DNA from 4 places in the Yinghuangia sp. YIM S09857 genome. Region 4 is predicted to be linked to each of the others. Evidence: riboswitches for the same ligand, from Rfam matches in the RefSeq annotation. Region 4 holds a riboswitch; each other region holds the start of a gene.

Region 1 (4,967 bases), on a different contig from region 4:
AGAACGACGGCGAACACCGCGGCGACGTAAGCCGGAGCTCCGCCGAACGTGACGGCGGCGAGCGCGGCGCACACCGGTATGAGGAGGATCAGGCCGTGCTCGCGCACCGCCGCGCGGAATCCGGCGCAGCGCGAGCGGAGGCGCGGTTCCCCGGCGTGCGGGGAGGCACCCGGCGGCCGCAACCGGCGAGGGCGGGCCCGGCGGGGCGGCCGTTCCCTCGGGCGCCCGTCGGGCGGTGCGTCCGGGGCGAGCCGGTCCGGCAGCGTGGTCCCGGCGGGCGGGGGTGCGTCGGCCCCGGGTCTGTCGGACGGCGGTCGGGTGAGCAACAGGTCGCTCACGGAAAGCACGAAGTCCTCGTCGTCGAGGAGGTCGCGTTCGATCTCGCGCAGGATCAGGCGTTCTCGTCTGCTGAGTGCGGGCCCGGACATGGTGGACACCTCCGTACCGCGCCGGGGGCTCTACTCGTCGCCTGCCCGGAGACGGGCCCGAGAAACGCCGCGAACCCCTGCGGACACCCGCGCGGACGGCGGGTCCACGAGCTGAGAACCGTGGACTGCCGTCCGCGCGGGGCCGGTCAGGGGTTGTGTCTCCGGCGGTCGCGCCGCCGGAAGTGCCGCGCGGATCACCGCACCGGACTCGTCACGGAGCACCGCACGGAGCACCGCGTGAAGCTCGCGAGGAGTACCGCACAGAACGTCGCGGCACGCTCCTGGAAGAACTCCGCGATCAACCCCGCGAAGCGTCCTGCGCTGGACTTTGCGCGGCACACTGCGCGCAGTGCCGCGGCAGCCGCCGCAGCCGCGGTACCCGCAGCGTCACGCCGGGCGCGTGGCTCCCGCGATCGGCATCGAGTCGACGTCGACGATCTTGACGACGCTGCGCGAGTTCGGCGCGTGGATGATCTTGCCGTCGCCCAGGTACATGCCGACGTGGCTGATGCCCGAGTAGTAGAAGACCAGGTCACCGGGCTGGAGGTTGGAGATCGAGACCTTGTTGCCGTTCGCGAACTGCGCGTTGGTGACGCGCGGCAGCGAGACGCCGGCCGCCTTCCACGCGGCCTGGACCAGGCCGGAGCAGTCGTACGCGTTCGGGCCCGCGGCGCCGTAGACGTACGGCTTGCCGAGCTGCGCCTTGGCGAACGCGATGGCGGTGGCCGCCTTGCCGGACGACGGCGCGGTGACGGCGCTGCCCGTCGACGGCTTGGTCGCGGCGTTGTTCTTGGCGGTGGTGCCGGCGGTGTCCTGGCCGGTGGACCGGGCCGGGGCCTTCGCGGGGGTGTCGACGGTGAGCTTCGCGCCCGAGCCCTGCGGCTTGCCGTTCGCCGGCGCCTTGGGCGCGGTCTTCGGGGCGGGCTTGGGGGCGGTCGTGGGGGCCGTCTTGGCCGGGGCCTTGTCGGTGACCGAGGTCTTCGACGTGGTCGGCGCCTTCGACGCGGCGTCCTGGGCGACGCCGGCGAGCTTGAGGACCTGGCCGATGTCGATCCAGTCGGCGCCGCGCGGGAGCTGATCCCGGTTGATCTCGTACAGCGCCTGCCAGTTGCCCGGAATGTCCTTGGCCTGGGCGATCTCGGAAAGGGTGTCGCCCGCGACCACGGTGTACGTGGCGAGCGGCGCGGTGGGCGCGGCCGGGGCCGCGACGGGGGCGGGGGCGGTGGTGACGGTGGCGTCCGGTGCGGGGGCGGCCGCGTCGTCCGGCGCCGAGACCGGGGCGTTCTGCGGGAACGCGGGGGCGGCGGGCGCGGCGTGGGCGGTGGTCGCGGTGAGTGTGGCGCCGAGTCCGGCTATCCCGGCGGCGGCCACCAAGCAGCGAACGCTGTGGGCAGACAGCATGAAGTCGTTCCTCTCCTGCCGCCTGCGAGGTGAGCTGTCGGATTCGGACCGGAGCGGCCCGGCCGCGCATGGCACGGCTTCACCCCAAGCCGGACCCGGATGTCCGGGTACGGCGTACCACCTGGTTCCCCCGCTCCCGTCCGGATGCTGTGCATCATCACCAGGACCGGGGACGGGATTCGGCGTTCCGGTCGGCGGGCCACGCCTGGGCGGCGAAACCGGGGGTGACGCTAGACAGAACGCCCGGGCCACCACAACTCGCGCGGGTCGGTTTCCGGCCGGATAAAGGGTGCGTCAAGCCAGGCAAGCCGCACAGAGGCTATTCCGGCCTACCGGTATGACATGCGGATATGTCGCAGAGTGAGCGTGACGGTCCGATCACCCAAAAAGTTTTGAAACCACCTTGACAAGAGCGGAAGGCAAATCCCACCACGTCCGATCTTGTCCATATTTGGGCAACGGAAGGGTTTGTCGCCCATTCGGATCCGCCGGACTGCGGCCCCCCGGTGGTGGCCCTAACGTCGACAGGACGACCGTCATTTCATGGCGACTCGTCATTAAATAGACATTTCAGGAGGCCCGGTGACCGAGGCCCTGCGCCGCAGCCTGACGTGGCTGTCCTCCCCCACGCCGCTCGCGCTCCCGATCCGTGCCCTCACCCTGGCCCTCGCCTGGGGCCTCGGCCTCGGCGGCATGGCGATGCTGTGGGAGGGGGTGCCCGGCGGCGCGGGCGGTTCCGTGGTCTGGTTCGGCTTCGGGATCATCGCCGCGGTCCTGGGCGGCGCGCTCGGCCTCTCGCTCTTCCTGCCGATCGCCCGCGACGAGACCTCGCGCGGGTCCGACCGCGCCTGGGGCGCGGCCGGGCTCGTCACCACCGTCGTATGCGCGCTCGGCGCCGTCGCCGTGCTGGGGTTCGACCAGCTCGCACGCTTCTGGGTCGGGCTGGGCCTGTAGGACCCGCACGGCCGGAGAACCAGGGAAAGGCCGGCGGCCGGTCCGGCCGCCCGACCCGTTTCCCGGCCCGACGGCCGGCCCCGTCTGCGATGCGGCCGCCCTTCCGGCCGCTCAAGGATTAACCCCTCCGGCGCCGCTCAGTACCAGCCCTGCCCGGCACCCGCCCCTCCCGCCCCGTACGCCTGACGGCGCGCGGCGGCCGCGCTCCGGCGCTTCCAGCGCAGGTACGAGCCGAGGTATCCGAACGTCCACAGCCCGCACGTGAACAGCACCCCGACCACGTGTGCCACGTGCGGGAACGGGCGTACCCCGGTGGCCGCCGGCTGGTACCCGGTCGCCGTGCCGCCCCCGGTGTGCGGGCCCGACCACGACGCGGACGGCACGGTCCCGGCCCGCGCGATCAGCCCAGGCAGCCATCCGAAGAGGCCGCGGGACGCCAGGCCGTTCACCATCGCGGCCTGGCTCGCCTGCCGCTGGGCGCGCTGCTGCGCGGCGGCCACCGCGTGCGCGGGGATCCGGGCGGGCTGCGGCCCGCCGCGGAAGGTCACCCCGTACAAGTCGCGCACCCGCTTGGCCTCCCACACCGACAGCGCGGTGATGGTGACCGGTGCGCCGAGCGTCACCACCATGGCGATCACCGTGGGCACCCGGTTGTTGCCCGGCGACGCGAGGTCGACGGCGGCGACCGCCCAGGACAGCGTCGGCGCGAGCAGGCTGGGCATCAGCAGGTGCCCGTCCGCGGCGGCGAACAGGTGCCGCGGCACCAGGAAGAAGGCGAAGATCGCGAAGAAGCCGGTCCAGATGAACCCGGCCAGTCCCAGCAGCAGAAGCACCCACAAGCCGGGGTTGTCGGGCCTGGCCTGGACCAGCCCCGTCGCCGTCACGGCCGCGAGCAGGCCGCCCGCCCCGAGGAACCACGCCATCGACATCATCGGGTAGCGCATCGCGCGGCGGGTCTCGCGGCGCACGTTGTCATGTGACAGCAGGACGAACGCCAGCGCACAGAGCGGCACGGCGACCATGGCGACCACGACCGAGACCGTGATGTGCAGAACCGCCTCGCTGACGATCTTGTCGCCCTCGACGCTGTCGTACTTCACCCCGACCCACACGACGACGGCCATGCCGATCAGGGTCCGGATCAGGCTGATCTGGTCGATGCGCGGGTCGGGCGGCGCGAGCCGGTTCTGCGGTTTCAGCGCGCGCTGGGCCGCGCCCTTCGGGTTGAGCAGGTACGACAGCACCTTGCGCGCGACGCCGCCGAACGTCCGCGGCGGCCGCGCGGGCGGGCCCACGGGGGTCTGACCCGGAAACTGACCGGAAGCCTGACCGGGGACCTGTGAGGAGTACGGTCCGGGCCCCTGGCCGGGAGGCGGCGTGCTCGCGGGTGCGCCGCCCGGCGGCGGCGCGGGGTACGCATGGGTTCCAGGCGGGGACGGGAATTGCCCTGTCCCACCGGGAGGTTGGGAAGGCGGCCACGGCGGTGGAGCGTGCGTCAAGGATCTGTCCTTCGTCTTGCCGGGTGTCTCACCGGGTGTCGCGCCGGGGGGCAATTCCGCGCAGCAGTATGGCGGAACGCGACGAGCCCACGACAGCGGGAGACCCCTCACGCTCCGGCCGGCTCGAAATGCCCGGGAAAACCTATGAATCGACACATGGACAAGATCCGTTTCACGGTGGTGCGAGGACTGCTGCCGACCGCGCAGACCCGGCCGGGGCGCAACCGCTCGCGGCTACCGTGCCAGCAGCGCCATCGCCGCGTTGTGGCCCGGGATCCCGCTCACCCCGCCGCCGCGACGCGCCCCGGCGCCGCCGAGGACGATGCGCTCGTACGCCGTCTCCACGCCCCAAGTCCCCGCCCGCGCCGCACCCTTGGCAGAGCCCTCGGCAAAGTCCTCGGCGAAGGCCTCCGCGAACGGCCACGCGAGGTCGCGGTGGAAGATGTGCCCCGCGGGCAGCCCGAGTTCGTCCTGCAAATCCAGCGGCGTGCGCGCCTCGACGCACGGCCTCCCGTCCGGGGTGCGCAACAGGCAGTCCTCGATCGGTTCCGCGAGGACGCTGTCGAGGGACGCCAGGGTCGCCTTGAGCGCGGCGGCACGTGCGCCGTCGTTGTCCTCCGCGAACAGCCGGGCGGGCATGTGCAGCCCGAAGAGCGTCAACGTGTGTACGCCCGCCGCCCGTTCG
Region 2 (4,967 bases), on a different contig from region 4:
CGGCCGCCCGGCGACCCAACCGCCGGCCCCTGCGTGCCCCGCGTGCCCTGCCGGGCCGTTCAACCACGTCCCGCCGCCGAACCACCCGCTCGCACCCTATTCCGTTGACAGTCCCCCGACCCCTCCGCCTATTGTACTAGCACCAAATCATGATTGACCTAGTACAAAGAGGTTCCGCCATGAGTGTCGCTCGCGAGACCCCCGAGCCGCCGACAACCCCCGACGTCTACGCCCGCACCGAGGTCACCACGCCCACGCGCTACCGCGAGCGCATGCGCTACGACGCGGACACCGTGCACGCGATCCTCGACGAGGCGTTTCTCGCGCACGTCTCCTTCACCGCGTTCGGCCGACCGCAGATCCTGCCGCTGATCTTCGGCCGCGACGCCGGTCGCCTCTACCTCCACGCGTCCAGCGGCTCGCATCTGGCCATCGCGGTACGGCACGCGGGCGACGAGGGGCTGCCGGTCTCGTTCGCGGTGACGCTCGCCGACTCCCTGATCCTGTCGCGCTCGGCCATGCACCACTCCATGGACTACCGCTGCGTGATCGCCCACGGGCCGCTGCGCCGGGTGACCGACCCCGACGAGACCGCGCGCGGCTGGGCGACACTGCTCGACCACCTCATCCCCGGCAGGTACGCCGACAGCCGCCCGCCGAACGCCAAGGAGGCCGCGCAGACCGCACTGTTCGCGCTGGACCTGGCCGACGTGGCCGCGAAGTCCCGCTCACACGGCCTCTCCGAGGACGCCGCGGACCGGCACCTCGACCACTGGGCAGGCGTGATCCCCCTCCGCACCGCCGCCGCGGCCCCCCGCCCCGACACCGGTGCACCTGGCGAGCCCCCCGCCTATCTCAAGGAATGGCTGGCCCGACACGCATGACTCCAGGCCGCACCTCCCCCGGCGCCCCACCCCATCCCCCATGGACACCACACAGGACACCGGGCCGCCCCAACAGATCTCGTATACGGGATAAAGTCCCGAATATGAGAAACGATGTCGATGAACGCCTCGCCCGGCGGCTGACCGCGCTGCGCGTCGAGCGCACCTGGTCCCTGGACGAACTCGCCGGGCGGACCGGGGTCAGCCGCTCCACGCTCTCGCGCCTCGAACGCGCCGAGATCAGCCCGACGGCCGCGCTGCTCAACAAGCTCTGCGCGGCGTACGGCCGCACGATGTCGCGCCTCCTTGCCGAGGTCGAGTCCGACACCGAGCCGGTGCGGGTACTGCGCGCGGACGAGCAGCCGGTCTGGACCGACCGGGCCTCCGGTTTCGTGCGGCGCTCGGTGTCGCCTCCGCATCCGGACCTGCGCGCCGAGATCGTCGAAGGGGAACTCGGGCCGGGCGCGCATATCGCGTACGACGGCCCGCCGACGCCGGGCCTCGAACACCACATCCGCGTCGCCGACGGCACGCTCGCGGTGACCGTCGAGGGGGTTGCGCGCACGCTCACCGAAGGGGACGCGATGAGTTTCCGACTGTGGGGGGCGTCCGCGTACGCCAACCCGGGCGACCGCCCGGTGCGCTACACCCTCGTGGTGGTGGCGCCGTGACGGACGAGGCCGCGGTCCGCATCCACCGCCTGTCGGCCGACGGCTTCGACCGCGCCGCACCCGCGCTCGGGGCGCTTCTCGCGGAGACCGTGGCAGGCGGCGCTTCGCTCGGGTTCCGGATGCCTTTCGCGCCCGCCGACGCGGCCGCGTGGTGGCGGGGTCAGGCGCAGGCCGTTCGGTCCGGTGCGCTTGTCGTGTGGACCGCGTCCGACGAGAGCGGCGGCGCGCCCGGCCACCTGCTCGGCACGGTCGGCCTCGCCTTCAACACGTGGGCGAACGGCGGGCACCGCGCGGACGTCGTCAAGCTGATGGTCCACCGCGACGCCCGCGGGCGGGGCCTGGGACGGACGCTGCTGCGGACCGCCGAGGAGTACGCCGCCGCGACCGGGATCACGTTGCTCATGCTCGACACCGAGGCGGAGAGCCCGGCGGAGCGGCTGTACGCGGCGGCGGGATGGACGCGGTACGGCATTGTGCCCGGGTACGCGGCCGATCCCTCGGGGGCGCTGCGCGACTGCACCTTCTTCTACAAGCCCCTCGGCGGCGACTCCGTGGGCGGTGTCGCTTCGCGCGGGCGCGAGGTGCGCGGTGCGGCGGCGCGGTGACGTCGCGGGCCACCTTTCCCACATCCGGAACGTCCTAATCGCGGAGATCTGTCGGATTCTCATAACTTTGCCCCCGCTTTACCGAATCGACGCTGCATCACACGCGGGCCACTGTGGGTGAGGCGAACATGCCCTCTGTGGCGCGGCGGTCACCGTGCGGAGAAATTTGCACACATACCGGTCGATCCGAACTACACCGCGTGGCCTATTCCCCGTTCCGCGATATTCCCAAACTGGCTTTGCGGGAGGGGGATTTGAGTTGTCGGAGTCCGTCTGCCTACCTTTCTCGGCGTCGGTGTCCCACACATCGGCCCCGCTCGCCGGAACGCCTAATTCTGCCGCCGGCCGAGACGGGGAACGCTGAGAAGCAACCACGGCAGAAGCGGGGGAACCAGGTGAAACGCCGGCCCGGCGACAACCGGGACGGCTTGGGGTGAAGCCGCGCTCGACGGCCCTTTCCGAAGGGCGGACGAGAGCGGCCGGGCAACTCCAGCCCGAATCCGACAGCTCACCTCGCAGGCGTAGGAGAGGAAACGCTTGATGCTGTCCGCAACTCGCACCCGTCTGACCACGAAGTCCCGCATCGCCGTCGCCGCCGGTGTCACCGGCGCCGCGATCGCCGCCCCCCTGATCGGCGCCACGAGCGCGTCCGCCGCGCCCGTCAGCACCTGGGACAAGGTCGCCCAGTGCGAGAGCACCGGCAACTGGTCCATCAACACCGGCAACGGCTTCTACGGTGGGCTTCAGTTCACCAGCTCCACCTGGCGCGAGTTCGGCGGCACGCAGTTCGCCCCGCGCGCCGACCTGGCCACCAAGGACCAGCAGATCGCGATCGCCGAGAAGGTGCTCGCGGGCCAGGGCCCCGGCGCCTGGCCGGTCTGCTCCGTCAAGGCGGGCCTGACCAAGAACAGCGGCACCCCGTCCATCGACACCGGCTCCAACGGCGGCTCGACCGCCAGGACCGAGGCCGCGCCGAAGAGCCAGTCCGGCTCGAAGCTGTCCGAGGACACCAGGTCCGAGGCCCGTTCCGGCGCCAAGACGGGTGCCAAGTCCGAGGCGAAGACCGAGAGCAAGGCTCCCGCGTCCGCGTCGGCCGCCACCACCTCGTACACCGTCGTCGTCGGCGACACCCTCTCGAAGATCGCCGACGCGCAGGACGTCGCCGGCGGCTGGGAGAAGCTGTACGACCTCAACCGCGGCGTCGTCGGCGGCAACCCGAACATGATCTACGCGGGCCAGAAGCTCGCCCTGGCCGGCGGCCAGGCGGCGGCCCCGCAGACCGGTGCCAAGCTCACCGAGGACACCAAGCCCTCGACCGGCGGCACCAAGAACCAGGCCAAGAGCCAGTCCGGCGCCAAGCTGAGCACCGACTCCGGCAGCTCCGCGAAGTCCGGCGGCACCACGGCCAAGAACTCGGGTGACAGCGCCACCGCGTCGTCGTCCTCCGCGTCGGGCTACACCCGTCCGGTCCCGGGCGCGCCGCACGGCTCGTACGGCAACTCGGGCTCGCTGTGGTCGAACGGCCACACCGGCGAGGACTTCTCCGCCGCGTCGGGCACCTCCGTCAAGGCGGTCACCTCCGGCACGGTCGTCAAGTCCGGCTGGGGCGGCGCGTACGGCAACGAGGTCGTCATCAAGCACGCCGACGGCAAGTACAGCCAGTACGGCCACCTGTCGTCCTCGTCCGTGTCGGTCGGCCAGAAGGTCTCGACCGGCCAGCAGATCGGCCTGTCCGGCTCGACCGGCAACTCGACCGGCCCGCACCTGCACTTCGAGATCCGCACCACCCCGAGCTACGGCTCCGACATCAACCCGCTGGCCTACCTGCGCGCCCACGGCGTCAGCATCTGAGCCACGTCTGAGCCATACACCGGACGCCCCGCGCAGTTGTGGGGCTGACGCGGGACCGCAGTAACACCGACGCCCGGCCGGGTCATCCGGCCGGGCGTCGCCGCGTTCCCGCGGTGTCGTGCTCCCGCGTCGCCGCGTCCGCGCGTTGTCGTGCTCCCGGGCTGCCGCGAACCACGCGTACCAACAGCCCTCCGGGTTCCGGCGGTTCAGTCCTTCGGCGCCGCGCCGAAGCGCAGGAATCCGGCGACCTGCGGGGCGAACGTCACCACGCCGTCCCCGACTCCACGGCGTATCCCCTCGGTCACGTCGTCGTCCGGCCGGCCGTACACCTCGAAGCTCTCCACGCGGCAGTGCTCCATGACGCCCTGGATGTAGGGGTCCGCAAGTCGCCAATGCGCGCGCACCGCCTCGGAGTCACCGAACATCTGGAAGCTGTGCGCCGTCATCTCCGGTTCGTCGATGAAGACTTCGACCATGAGCTGGGGTCCGTGCCGCTCGGCGAAGTCGACGGCGTCGGCGATGGCCTTGCGGAAGGCGTCCAGGTGTCCGTCGGTGATCCGCATCGTGTTGTGGAAGAGCAGGATGGTTTTCGCTTCGCTGTTCATGCCGACCATCATTGATCTTGAACTGAAGTCCGCGTCAAATCCGCCCCGGCCGTGATCCGCGGAGCCCCGCGCCGCCCGCTCTACGATGAGCGCATGAGTTCGGGCAGCCAGGACACCGCAGCCGATGCGCACCCGCCGCACGGCCGTGCCTCCGCCTCGGACGCCGACCGCCTGGACGCCGCGGTGTCGGTGCTCGCGCTGCTCGCCGACCGCACGCGCCTCGCGCTGATGCGCGAACTCGCCGAGGGCGAGGCCGACGTGAGCACCCTGACCGACGCGACCGGCGCGCCGCGCACCTCGGTGAGCCAGCACCTGGCGAAGCTGCGCCTCGCGGGCCTCGTGGTGGCCCGC
Region 3 (4,967 bases), on a different contig from region 4:
GCCAGCACCTCGACGCACGCCTCCGCCCGGTCGCCGATGCCCCGCTTGGGGACGTTGAGGATGCGGCGCAGCGAGACCACGTCGTCCGGGTTGGCGAGCAGCCGCAGGTACGCGAGCGCGTCGCGCACCTCCTTGCGCTCGTAGAACCGCACTCCGCCGACGACCTTGTACGGCAGGCCGACGCGGATGAAGACCTCCTCGAACACGCGCGACTGCGCGTTGGTGCGGTAGAAGACCGCGACCTGGCTCGGGGTGACCTTGCCGGTGTCCGTCAGGCGGTCGATCTCGTCCGCGATGAACTGCGCCTCCGCGTGCTCGTCGTCGGCGGTGTAGCCGGTGATCGAGGTGCCCTGCCCGGAGTCGGTCCACAGGTTCTTCGCGCGCCGGTTGCTGTTGCGCTCGATGACGGCGTTGGCGGCGGTGAGGATCGTCTGCGTGGAGCGGTAGTTCTGCTCCAGCATGATCGTCGTGGCGTCCGGGTAGTCCGACTCGAAGTCGAGGATGTTGCGGATGGTCGCGCCGCGGAAGGCGTAGATGGACTGGTCGGCGTCGCCCACGACGCACAGTTCGGCGGGCGGCACCTCGGCCAGGCCCTCTTCGGCGGGGTTGACCAGGTCGCCGTCGGCGGTGCGCTTGGGCCCGTGGCCGGCGGCGCCGCCGACGAGTTCGCGGACCAGCACGTACTGCGCGTGGTTGGTGTCCTGGTACTCGTCGACCAGCACGTGCCGGAACCGGCGCCGGTAGTGCTCGGCGACGTCGGGGAACGCCTGGAGCAGGTTGACCGTGGTCATGATCAGGTCGTCGAAGTCGAGCGCGTTGGCCTGCCGCAGGCGCGCCTGGTAGAGGGTGTACGCCTCGGCGAGCTTGCGTTCGGCGTCGTTCTGCGTGCCTGACGCGTAGGTCTCCGGGTCGATGAGCTCGTTCTTGAGGTTGGAGACCTGCGCGTTGAACTTGCGCGGCGGGTGCTGCTTGGGGTCGAGGTCCAGGTCGCGGCACACCATCGCCATGAGGCGCTGCGAGTCGGCGGCGTCGTAGATGGAGAAGGTCGAGCTGAGGCCGAGCTTCTTGTACTGCTGCCGCAGGATGCGCACGCACGAGGAGTGGAACGTGGAGACCCACATGGCCTTGGCGCGCGGCCCGACCAGCGCCTCGACGCGCTCCTTCATCTCGCCCGCGGCCTTGTTGGTGAATGTGATCGCCAGGATCTCGCCGGGATGCACGCCGCGCGCGCCGAGGAGGTACGCGATGCGGTGGGTCAGCACGCGCGTCTTGCCGGAGCCGGCGCCCGCGACGATGAGCAGCGGGGAGCCCTCGTGGACGACCGCGGCGCGCTGCTGCGGGTTCATGCCGTCGAGCAGGCGCGCGGGGTCGATCACCGGCTTGCGGGCGCCGTTGCGGTAGTGGCCCTCGTACAGATTGGAGGGCTCGGCGAAGTCGCCCGCGAACAGGTCGTCGGGGGCCGGGTCGTACTCGGGCGGCGGCGGTGGGGCGTCGTCCGGGTGCGGCTCGGCGGGCAGCGGGATGTCGGCGTCGAACCCCGGCAGCGGCATGTCGTCGAAGAGTTTGCTCATCGTCTGCCGAGTCTACGAGCCGCGGGCGGTGTTCCGGTCCCCGCCCGTCCGGCCGGACGGCGAACCCGGGCCCGCGTCAACTCAGGTCCACATCACAGCGATCGCGATGTTCGCGACGGTCAGCAGGCCGATGGCGCCGAAGACCTGCGTGCCGACGCGGTCCTTGGCGCGATTCGCCCAGACCATGAGCAGGATCGCGATGAGGACGGCGAGCTTGACGCTGATCTTGGTGTTGTCGACCTCGACGTCGTCGGCCTGGAGGACGCCGACCAGTGCGATGCCGGTGACGAGCATGGTGAGGGCGCCGTGCGTCATCGCCGGGACCACGCGGACGTCGCCGGTCTTCATGCCCTTCATCTGGGTCAGGAAGCCGCCGAGCAGGGAGCCGATCCCGATGATGTGCAGGACGAGCAGAATTTGTCGGACGACGTCCACGGAACGCTCCTCACGGTGGGGGTGGCGATCCGAGACTACAAAAATCGCAAAGCGGACAATGAAACGGCCCCCAAGGTAAAGACTTGGTAATACGGCGAGGAATCCTGGGGATCGTGACACTCCTGTGACTAATGTTCTCGGCCAGGCGGCCGTACCCCCGTACTCCACCAGGAGTGCACGGTCGCCACCGCCGAGTCCGGCGACGTTCCGCGGCCGCCCCCAAGGCGCGCGGAGCACCAGCCGGAGCCGGGGACCCACGTCCCACCGAGGCGAATCGGGTCCGGGCCCGCCAGTCCGGAGTCGTAGGGCGTCTTCTTCCGCCCGAGCCTGTCAGCTAACCCGGTAGGCGGCCGAGGAAGGAGTGACGCTTTCGTGGCGTCCCATCGCCGTCCCGCACAGCACCGCCGGATAAAGCCGCGCACCGTGCACCGCGGTGCCGCCACCCTGGCCACCGCCGCCGTGACCGTGACCGGCGTCGTGGCGTTCGCCGGTACCTCCAGCGCCGAGCCGACGCCCACCTCCGCCCAGGTGCAGGAGCAGGTGAACCAGCTCCACCGCGAGGTCGCCAAGGCGACCGACGTCTTCAACGGCGTGCAGGAGCAGGTCGAGGTGCTGCAAAAGGAGTCCAACGCGACGCAGGCCCGCGTCGCCGAGGAGCAGGCCGCGATGAACGAACTGCGCGAGCAGATCGGTGTCATAGCCGCCGAGGAGTACCGCAACGGGGGCATGCCGCCCGAGCTCCAGCTCGCGCTGAGCGGCGACCCCGCGATGTACCTCTCCAAGGCCCAGATGCTGGACCAGATCGACAGCCAGCAGGCCACCCGGCTCGAACAGATCGCCGCACAGGCGCGCATGCTCCAGCAGGACCGCGCCGAGGCGTCCCAGCAGCTCGCCGACCTCGACGCGCTGCGCAAGGACCTCAACGGCAAGAAGAACGAGATCCAGGAGAAGCTCAACAAGGCCCAGACGCTGCTCAACACCCTCACCGAGGCCGAGCGCCAGGCCGTCCTGGACTCCAACGAGCACGCCGAGGAAGAGGCCCGCGCCGACGAACGGGCCGACCGCGACAAGCCCGAGCCCCCCGTGACGAACGTCCCGGTCTCCGGCCGGGCCGGGGTGGCCGTCGACTTCGCGATGGACCAGCAGGGCAAGCCGTACGGCTGGGGCAAGGCGGGCCCGAGCTCGTTCGACTGCTCCGGCCTCATGCAGGCCGCGTGGGCGAAGGCCAACGTCAAACTGCCCCGCACCACCTGGGACCAGGTCAAGGTCGGCACCGCGGTCTCCAAGTCCCAGCTCCAGCCGGGCGACCTGGTCTTCTTCTACTCCGACATCAGCCACGTCGGGATGTACATAGGCGGCGGCAAGATGGTGCACGCCCCGCGTCCGGGGTCGGTCATCAAGGTCGCCCCGATCACCGAGATGCCGTTCCACTCGGCGCGCCGGGTGGGCTGACCCGCAGCAGCACGTCGTACGCACGTACGCCCCCGCCTCCGGTGCGCCGGAGGCGGGGGCGTACGGCGTTCCTCAGACCAGGCGCCGGTCGGTCGCCCAGCGGGTCAGCTCGTGCCGGTTCGAGAGCTGGAGCTTCCGCAGCACCGCCGACACGTGGGTCTCGACCGTCTTGACCGAGATCACCAGCCGCCGCGCGATCTCCTTGTACGCGTACCCGCGCGCGATCAGCCGCAGGACCTCCCGCTCGCGCTGCGTCAGCCGGTCCAGGTCCTCGTCGATCGGCGGTACGTCGGTCGCCGCGAAGGCGTCCAGCACGAAGCCCGCCAGCCGCGGCGAGAAGACCGCGTCGCCCTCGGCCACGCGGCCCACCGCGCGCACGAGTTCGTCGCCGGTGATGGACTTGGTGACGTAGCCGCGCGCGCCGCCCCGGATGACGCCGATGACGTCCTCGGCCGCGTCCGACACCGACAGCGCCAGGAACCGCACCGAACCCTGCACCCCGGCGCACTGCTTCAGCACCTCGACGCCCCCGCCGCCGGGCAGGTGCACGTCGAGCAGCACCACCTCGGGCATCGTGGCGTGCACGACGGAGACCGCCGAGGCGACGTCCTCGGCCTCGCCGACGACCTCGACCGCCTCGCCGATCTCGGCGCGCACGCCGGTGCGGAACATGCGGTGGTCGTCGACGAGCACGACGCGCACACGCGTCTCGGCGGAGGCCGAACCGGTGCCCGCGGGGTCGGCGGCGCCGTCGGCGCCCCGAGGCGTGCCCTGCGAACGCGGAGTGTCCTGCGGAGTGCCCTGCGGGCCCTGGGTGCTCACTTGGTGCTCCTGTTCCTCGGCCTAGCCACGCGCCATCTCCAGCTCGACCTCGGTGCCCTCGCCGGGCTCGCTGCGGATCACCGCGGTACCGCCGTTGCGGCGCATGCGCCCGAGGATCGACTCTCGCACACCGAGGCGGTCCTCGGGCAGCGCACCCGGGTCGAAGCCGGGACCGCTGTCGCGCACGAAGACCGTCACCGTCATGTCCTCGACCTCCGCGAACACCTGGACGGGCCCGCCCGACGCGTACTTGGCCGCGTTCACCATCGCCTCGCGCGCGGCGGCGAGTTGCGCGGCCAGGCGCTCGTCCACCGGGCAGTCGCCGACCGACACGATCTCGATGGTCGCGCCGTGCATGTCCTCGACCTCGGCGGCCTCCTGCCGCAGCGCCGCGGCGAAGGTGCGGTCCGGCTCCTCGCCCTCCGGCCGGTACAGCCAGGCCCGCAGCTCGCGCTCCTGCGCGCGGGCGAGCTTGGCGACCTCGCGCGGATCGTCGACGTGCCGCTGGATGAGGGTCAGCGTGTGCAGTACGGAGTCGTGCACATGGGCCGCCACCTCGGCGCGCTCCTGCGCACGGATGCGGGCCCGGCGCTCGGCACTCAGGTCGCGCGTCTGGCGGAGCAGGAACGGCCCGAAGATCACCAGCAGTCCGAACAGCAGCAGCGCCGCCCCGCGCATCGCGGCGAA
Region 4 (4,967 bases):
TTGTCGAACGCGACGGCCTGTGCGTCGTGGAAGGGTTTCGCGGCCGGGTCGATCGTCGCGAGGTAGGCCGCGCGGTCGTGCGCGCGCACCGCGGTCGCGCGGCGTTCCAGCAGCCGGGCGATCGCCTCGTTGCGGGGGTCGGTGTGCTTCTCCTGGCCCGCCGGGAGGTCGGCGGCCCGGAGGGGCAGGGTCGGGCTCGTACCGGGAGCGGGCCTGCCGCTCGAACCGTCCGAGCCCAGGCCGACGATTCCCAGGGCGATTCCGGCGGATATCGCGACGCACACTGCCGCGAAAACCAGGAGCCACCGCGGGATCCGTCGCGCCCTAGGGCTCCGGTCGTCCACGGACCGATCGTACGAGACGGCGAACCGCGGCACCCGCCGAGTGCCGCGCACGGGGGAACGGCCGGGTGCGGGGAGCGGGCGGCACGGGCCGCGGCGGCGCTGTTCGGCGTCCCCGGTTCCGAGCTCAGGCCCGGGCGCCGGGCCGGGCTCTGGTCCGGGCGCCGTCGGGCGGTTGCTCCGGTCGGCGCCCGGGCGGCGCGGTCACGGGTGGGTCAGGACGGGCGGACGACCTTGACGACCGTCATCGAGTGCAGCGGCGCGTACCGCACGTTGGTGCCGGGCTTGGGAGCGTGGATGATCTGGCCGCCGCCCGCGTAGATGCCGACGTGCGACATGCCGCTGTAGTAGATCACCAGGTCGCCGGGCTGGATCTGGTCGACCGGGACGCTGCGCCCGGCACCGGCCTGCGCCTGCGACGTGCGCGGCAACGAGACCCCGGCCTGCTTCCAGGCCCAGCCCGTGAGGCCGGAGCAGTCGAAGGAGTTGGGCCCTGTGGCGCCGTACACGTACGGCTTGCCGATCTTGGACGCGGCGGCCGCGACGGCGGCACCGGCGCGCCCGCTGACCGGGACGGTGACCTTGGGGGTCTCGGTCGCCGGCTTGGTGGTGCTCGGGGACGGCTTGGCCGAGGTCGGCGGGGTGCGCGTGTCGTCGCGCGAGGCGCGGTCGTCCGCCTCGTTCGCCTCGCCGTGGCCCTCCTCGGCGAGGATCGCGGCGCGCTCGGCCTCGGTCAGCGTGTTGAGCAGGGCCTGCGCCTGCTGGAGCTTCTTCTCGACCTCGGCCTTCTTGGCCGACAGGTTCTTGCGGGTGTCCTCAAGCTCCCCGAGCTTCGTGGACGCCTCGGCGCGCTCCTGGTCGAGGGTGCGCTTCTTGGCCTGGATCTGCTCGATCGACGCGGCCTGCTGCGCGGTGATCTGGCCGAGCGCGGCGGCCTTGCTCAGGTACTCGTCGGGCTTCTCGGACAGCATCAGCTGGAGCGTGGGGTCCATGCCGGCGTTGCGGTACTGCGCGCTGGCGATCACCCCCATGGTGCTCTGGAGCGTCACGAGGTCTGACTGCTCCTGGGCGATCCGCTCCTGGATCTGCGAGACCTGGCCCTGCAACAGCTCGGTCTTCTCCTGGAAGCCGTTCAGCTCCTCGGTGGCGACCTCTGCCTGGTGGGTCAACTCGTTGATCTGGGCCTTGACCTGGTCCTTGGAGGGGGCCGGGTCGGCCTGGGACATGCCCGGGGAAAGTGCCACGGCGGTGGCGGCGGCGGCGGTGAGCACGCCGACGCGCGTTTTGCTGGGCTTCTTCGGCCGTCGGTGGGACGCCACGTGGGCGAACTCCTTCTTCCTACGCCCGCCTACCGGGTGAGCTGACGGGTTCGGGCCGGAAGACACGCCCTACGACACCGACTTCGTGTCGATTCACCCCACGGGGATTGGTTCCCCGGCTCCGACTCGACCTCTCGGCCTCACCGGACTCGGCGGGAGTCCCCGCCCGCCGCCCTGGCTGGGCGATCGACATTGCGGGTACTCAGCCCGAGAGATTAGTGAACCGAGCTTGATCGGTTCAAATCAATCGCCGAAGTTTTACGAGAGAACTCGCGATTAACGCTTCCGGCTCCACCGAACGTGATCAGAGAGCGACCATCTGTTCATACTTTCGCGGCGGTTTGCGGCGTTGCGCGGGGGGCCCGGCGGCCGCCGGACGCGGCTCCGGCGGCACCGGTTTCGGCGGGTCTTCGTGCAGGTCAGGGACGTATCGCAGGGGCTTGCTCAGGCCCACGTCGGCGAGCAGGGCTATCCGGTCGACCGTTTCCGGGGAGAGCTCCAGGCAGCCGGTAATTCCGGAATTCCGCCCTACGGGCGAATCACCCGTATCGGTGTCGTTACGGAGCTTTGTGGGATATCCCACATCGACCACGGCGTGTCGGCACACCGGAACCGACTCGTTGGATTTCGATGAATCGGGCGAAAAGTCCGATTTATCGTCGAGAATTTGGGTGACCACACAATCAGCACACGCCGGACCCCGGGCACGGCACGTACGGCAGCAGACCCGCATGGTCGTCCACCTCTTCCGTTGCGTTCCGATGGAGCTGTGACGGAGCGGTTGCTCCTGGAACACACGGTAGGGACGGGCACTGACACAACGTCACATGTCAACCACGGCGGTCGAGATGGGACGCATCGCACGCCCCGGCATCGGACGTGGCACGGGATGCGGCATGGGACGTCGGGCGGGACGCGGCGCCGCCCGGGGGTCAGCCGCGGGCGAGGCGGCGCAGCAGCATGGTCGACGGCACCGGGCGCGCACCGGCCCGCCGCACGCCGTCGGCGACCTCGCGGTCCGAGGAGACGACGATCACCGGACGGCCGGGTGGTTCGGCGCGCACCAGACGGCGGATGAGCTCGTCGGCGGTCTCCCCCGCCTTGCTGAACCGCACGCGGACGCCGCGCGGCGGAGCGAGCAGCACGGGAGCGTCCAACTGCGCGCCGTCGAACACACAGGTGACCTCGGCCCCGGTCTGCGCGGCGATCACCGCGAGGCCCCCGAGCAGGCGTACGCGCTGCTCCGAAAGGGCGAGGGACGGGTAACCCGTTTTGGTGACGTTGTAGCCGTCGATGACGAGATGCGCCTGCGGCAGGCTCAGCAACTGGTCGAGAAGCGCCGGGTCGTCGCCCTCCAGGGCGCGCTTGGCGATGTCCTTTGGGCTCGCACCCTCGGGCGCGACGGCGTCGACCGTGTCCGCGGGGCGGATGCCGACCGGGGGCAGGGCGAGTTCGCGGCGCAGCCCCTGGGCGGCCTCCAGCACGGTGTCGAGCAGCAGGCGTACGCGCGTGTCCTCCATGCTGCGGCCTTCACGCGCGGCCCGGCGGCTCGCCTCCAACGCCGACTCCGCCTCGGAGACCCGGCCGCGCAGGCGACGCGTCTCCTTGTCGGCGGCGGCAATCGCCGTCTGCGCCTCGGCGCGTACGGTCTCCAACTCCGCCTGGGCGCGCTTCGCCTCCTTCTCGGCATGCTTGGCGCCGCCCTGGAGCCCGCGCACCTGTCTGCGCAAGTGCTCGGCCTCCTTGCGGGCTTCCTCCAGATCCGCCCGCAACTTCTCCTGCTCGGCCCGCGCTGCGGCGCGCAGCGTGCCCAACTCGGACTCCAACCGCTCCACCACGGCGGCGGCCTCGGCCCCGGCCCGGTCCTGAGCGGCGCGCTCCGCGGCCTGTCCGGCCGTGTCCAGCAACGCCACCCACCCGGGCGGCCGCAGCAGATACGCGGCGGCGGCCACATCGAGCGGATCGGCGGCGGCCGGCGGACGCCCCGCATCGAGAGCCGCCGCAAGATCCGGCAACCCCCTCCGCAGACGCTCCGCTATCCGTTGCCGGAACACCGGGTCGTTCTCCAGCACCCCGGCCAGCGGGGTCGCCGCGAGCTTCGCCCGACGCGAGGGGGTGAACCGAGCAAACTGCCGCAACGGAACGGGGATCTCGTCCACCGTCATGGCCCCGAGCCCATCCGCCGCCAACGCGATAACCCGCTGCCGAACCCCGTCCGGCAAAGGCCCCCGAGGCGCAACCTCCCGCGTGTCGGACTCCGCCCCGGCCCCCTCTCGCGAGGCAGCCGCGTCGCCACCGGCGTGTGCGGCACCGACGTCGCCACCCATTGGACTTCCCTCGCCGCGCCCTTCCAGGGCCCCGGCGGGCGAGTCGGGCACGTTGGATGCGGATTCGGAGGACCGCCCGGGCTCGTCCGCCTGTGCGCGCGACGCGGTTGCACCGTCGCCGTCGCCTCGCGAGTCGGCGACAGAGCGCCCGGGACTCGCCTCGCCCCGCGATCCGTCCGCAGGTTCGGTGGGTGCGGCGTTCGCGCTGGGTGGGGTTGCCACGGGGGGAGTCGGCTCGTTCTTTGTGCCGTTTGCGTGGGGGGCGCCGTTCGGGGGTTCGGCGCCCAGGGGGGCGTGGCCGTTGCCTGTTGCTGAGGCGGCGGTCGCGTTGCGTACCGGCGGGGTGAAGGAACTCCACGTGCTCTCGGAGCCGTTGGATCCCAGGGCACCCGCGTGCGCGGCGACGACGAGTTCGTCTGCGGCGGCGACCGCCGGAGCGGCCAGTTGGTCCGCGCGCTCTCCGCTGATCGGTCTCGGCAGCTCGACCGCGGCCTCGGGCCGGTCCGCGTGCACCGGGACGGAGGCGTCCGCGTGTTCCCACGTCTGCTTGGCGGCCGCACCCGGCTTCGCGGGGCGCGCCTCCGCGGCACGTGCCCAGGAGTCGGCGGACTCGGGGGCGGACGTGCCGGAGCCGCGGGCAGCGTGGCCCGGCTCCGCGCGTGTGTCCGACTCGCCCACAGGTCCTCCGGTTCCGTATCGGCCCGGTCTCCCCGCCCCAGGCTGCTCGATTGTGCTCCTGATCATGGCCTGCCCACCCGGACAGCCGGACACGCCTCCCCGCGCCGATGCCGAACCGATGCACAATCCGCGTGCGCGGCCGTGCGCCGGTACCGGCTCCGGCCCGCCAGCGTGCCGTGTTCCGGACAAGCCCCGCCACCCCAAAACTGCCACATCCGGCGAGCGCACCGGTGCCGACGCGCAGTCAAGCGGCCCAGTCCGACATACCAACCCGGAGGTTGCACGTCGCGGGTCGGAACCGG

The links. Region 4 has a riboswitch for cyclic di-AMP ahead of ACRX5S_RS17995 (NlpC/P60 family protein). Riboswitches for the same ligand answer to the same signal wherever they lie in the genome.
Region 1: linked by a shared signal. The riboswitch ahead of ACRX5S_RS05150 (C40 family peptidase) and the one ahead of ACRX5S_RS17995 (NlpC/P60 family protein) in region 4 are both predicted to bind cyclic di-AMP.
Region 2: linked by a shared signal. The riboswitch ahead of ACRX5S_RS11110 (transglycosylase family protein) and the one ahead of ACRX5S_RS17995 (NlpC/P60 family protein) in region 4 are both predicted to bind cyclic di-AMP.
Region 3: linked by a shared signal. The riboswitch ahead of ACRX5S_RS14700 (NlpC/P60 family protein) and the one ahead of ACRX5S_RS17995 (NlpC/P60 family protein) in region 4 are both predicted to bind cyclic di-AMP.

The regions. Positions count from the first base shown of each region.
Region 1 covers NZ_JBPKBH010000002.1:425,767-430,733, forward strand. Annotated here, with positions in the region: gene ACRX5S_RS05145 (hypothetical protein) at 1-428, opposite strand, end outside; gene ACRX5S_RS05150 (C40 family peptidase) at 816-1,829, opposite strand; cyclic di-AMP (ydaO/yuaA leader) riboswitch at 1,835-1,991, opposite strand; gene ACRX5S_RS05155 (hypothetical protein) at 2,412-2,783, shown strand; gene ACRX5S_RS05160 (hypothetical protein) at 2,921-4,078, opposite strand; gene ACRX5S_RS05165 (phytoene desaturase family protein) at 4,517-4,967, opposite strand, start outside.
Region 2 covers NZ_JBPKBH010000004.1:497,703-502,669, reverse strand. Annotated here, with positions in the region: gene ACRX5S_RS11125 (pyridoxamine 5'-phosphate oxidase family protein) at 180-884, shown strand; gene ACRX5S_RS11120 (helix-turn-helix domain-containing protein) at 989-1,555, shown strand; gene ACRX5S_RS11115 (GNAT family N-acetyltransferase) at 1,552-2,160, shown strand; cyclic di-AMP (ydaO/yuaA leader) riboswitch at 2,509-2,697, shown strand; gene ACRX5S_RS11110 (transglycosylase family protein) at 2,701-4,011, shown strand; gene ACRX5S_RS11105 (hypothetical protein) at 4,218-4,616, opposite strand; gene ACRX5S_RS11100 (ArsR/SmtB family transcription factor) at 4,710-4,967, shown strand, end outside.
Region 3 covers NZ_JBPKBH010000006.1:168,658-173,624, reverse strand. Annotated here, with positions in the region: gene pcrA (DNA helicase PcrA) at 1-1,571, opposite strand, end outside; gene ACRX5S_RS14705 (hypothetical protein) at 1,653-2,006, opposite strand; cyclic di-AMP (ydaO/yuaA leader) riboswitch at 2,235-2,370, shown strand; gene ACRX5S_RS14700 (NlpC/P60 family protein) at 2,379-3,458, shown strand; gene ACRX5S_RS14695 (LuxR C-terminal-related transcriptional regulator) at 3,531-4,280, opposite strand; gene ACRX5S_RS14690 (PspC domain-containing protein) at 4,302-4,967, opposite strand, start outside.
Region 4 covers NZ_JBPKBH010000007.1:387,363-392,329, forward strand. Annotated here, with positions in the region: gene ACRX5S_RS17990 (hypothetical protein) at 1-344, opposite strand, end outside; gene ACRX5S_RS17995 (NlpC/P60 family protein) at 557-1,660, opposite strand; cyclic di-AMP (ydaO/yuaA leader) riboswitch at 1,671-1,820, opposite strand; gene ACRX5S_RS18000 (hypothetical protein) at 1,965-2,339, opposite strand; gene ACRX5S_RS18005 (NYN domain-containing protein) at 2,593-3,987, opposite strand.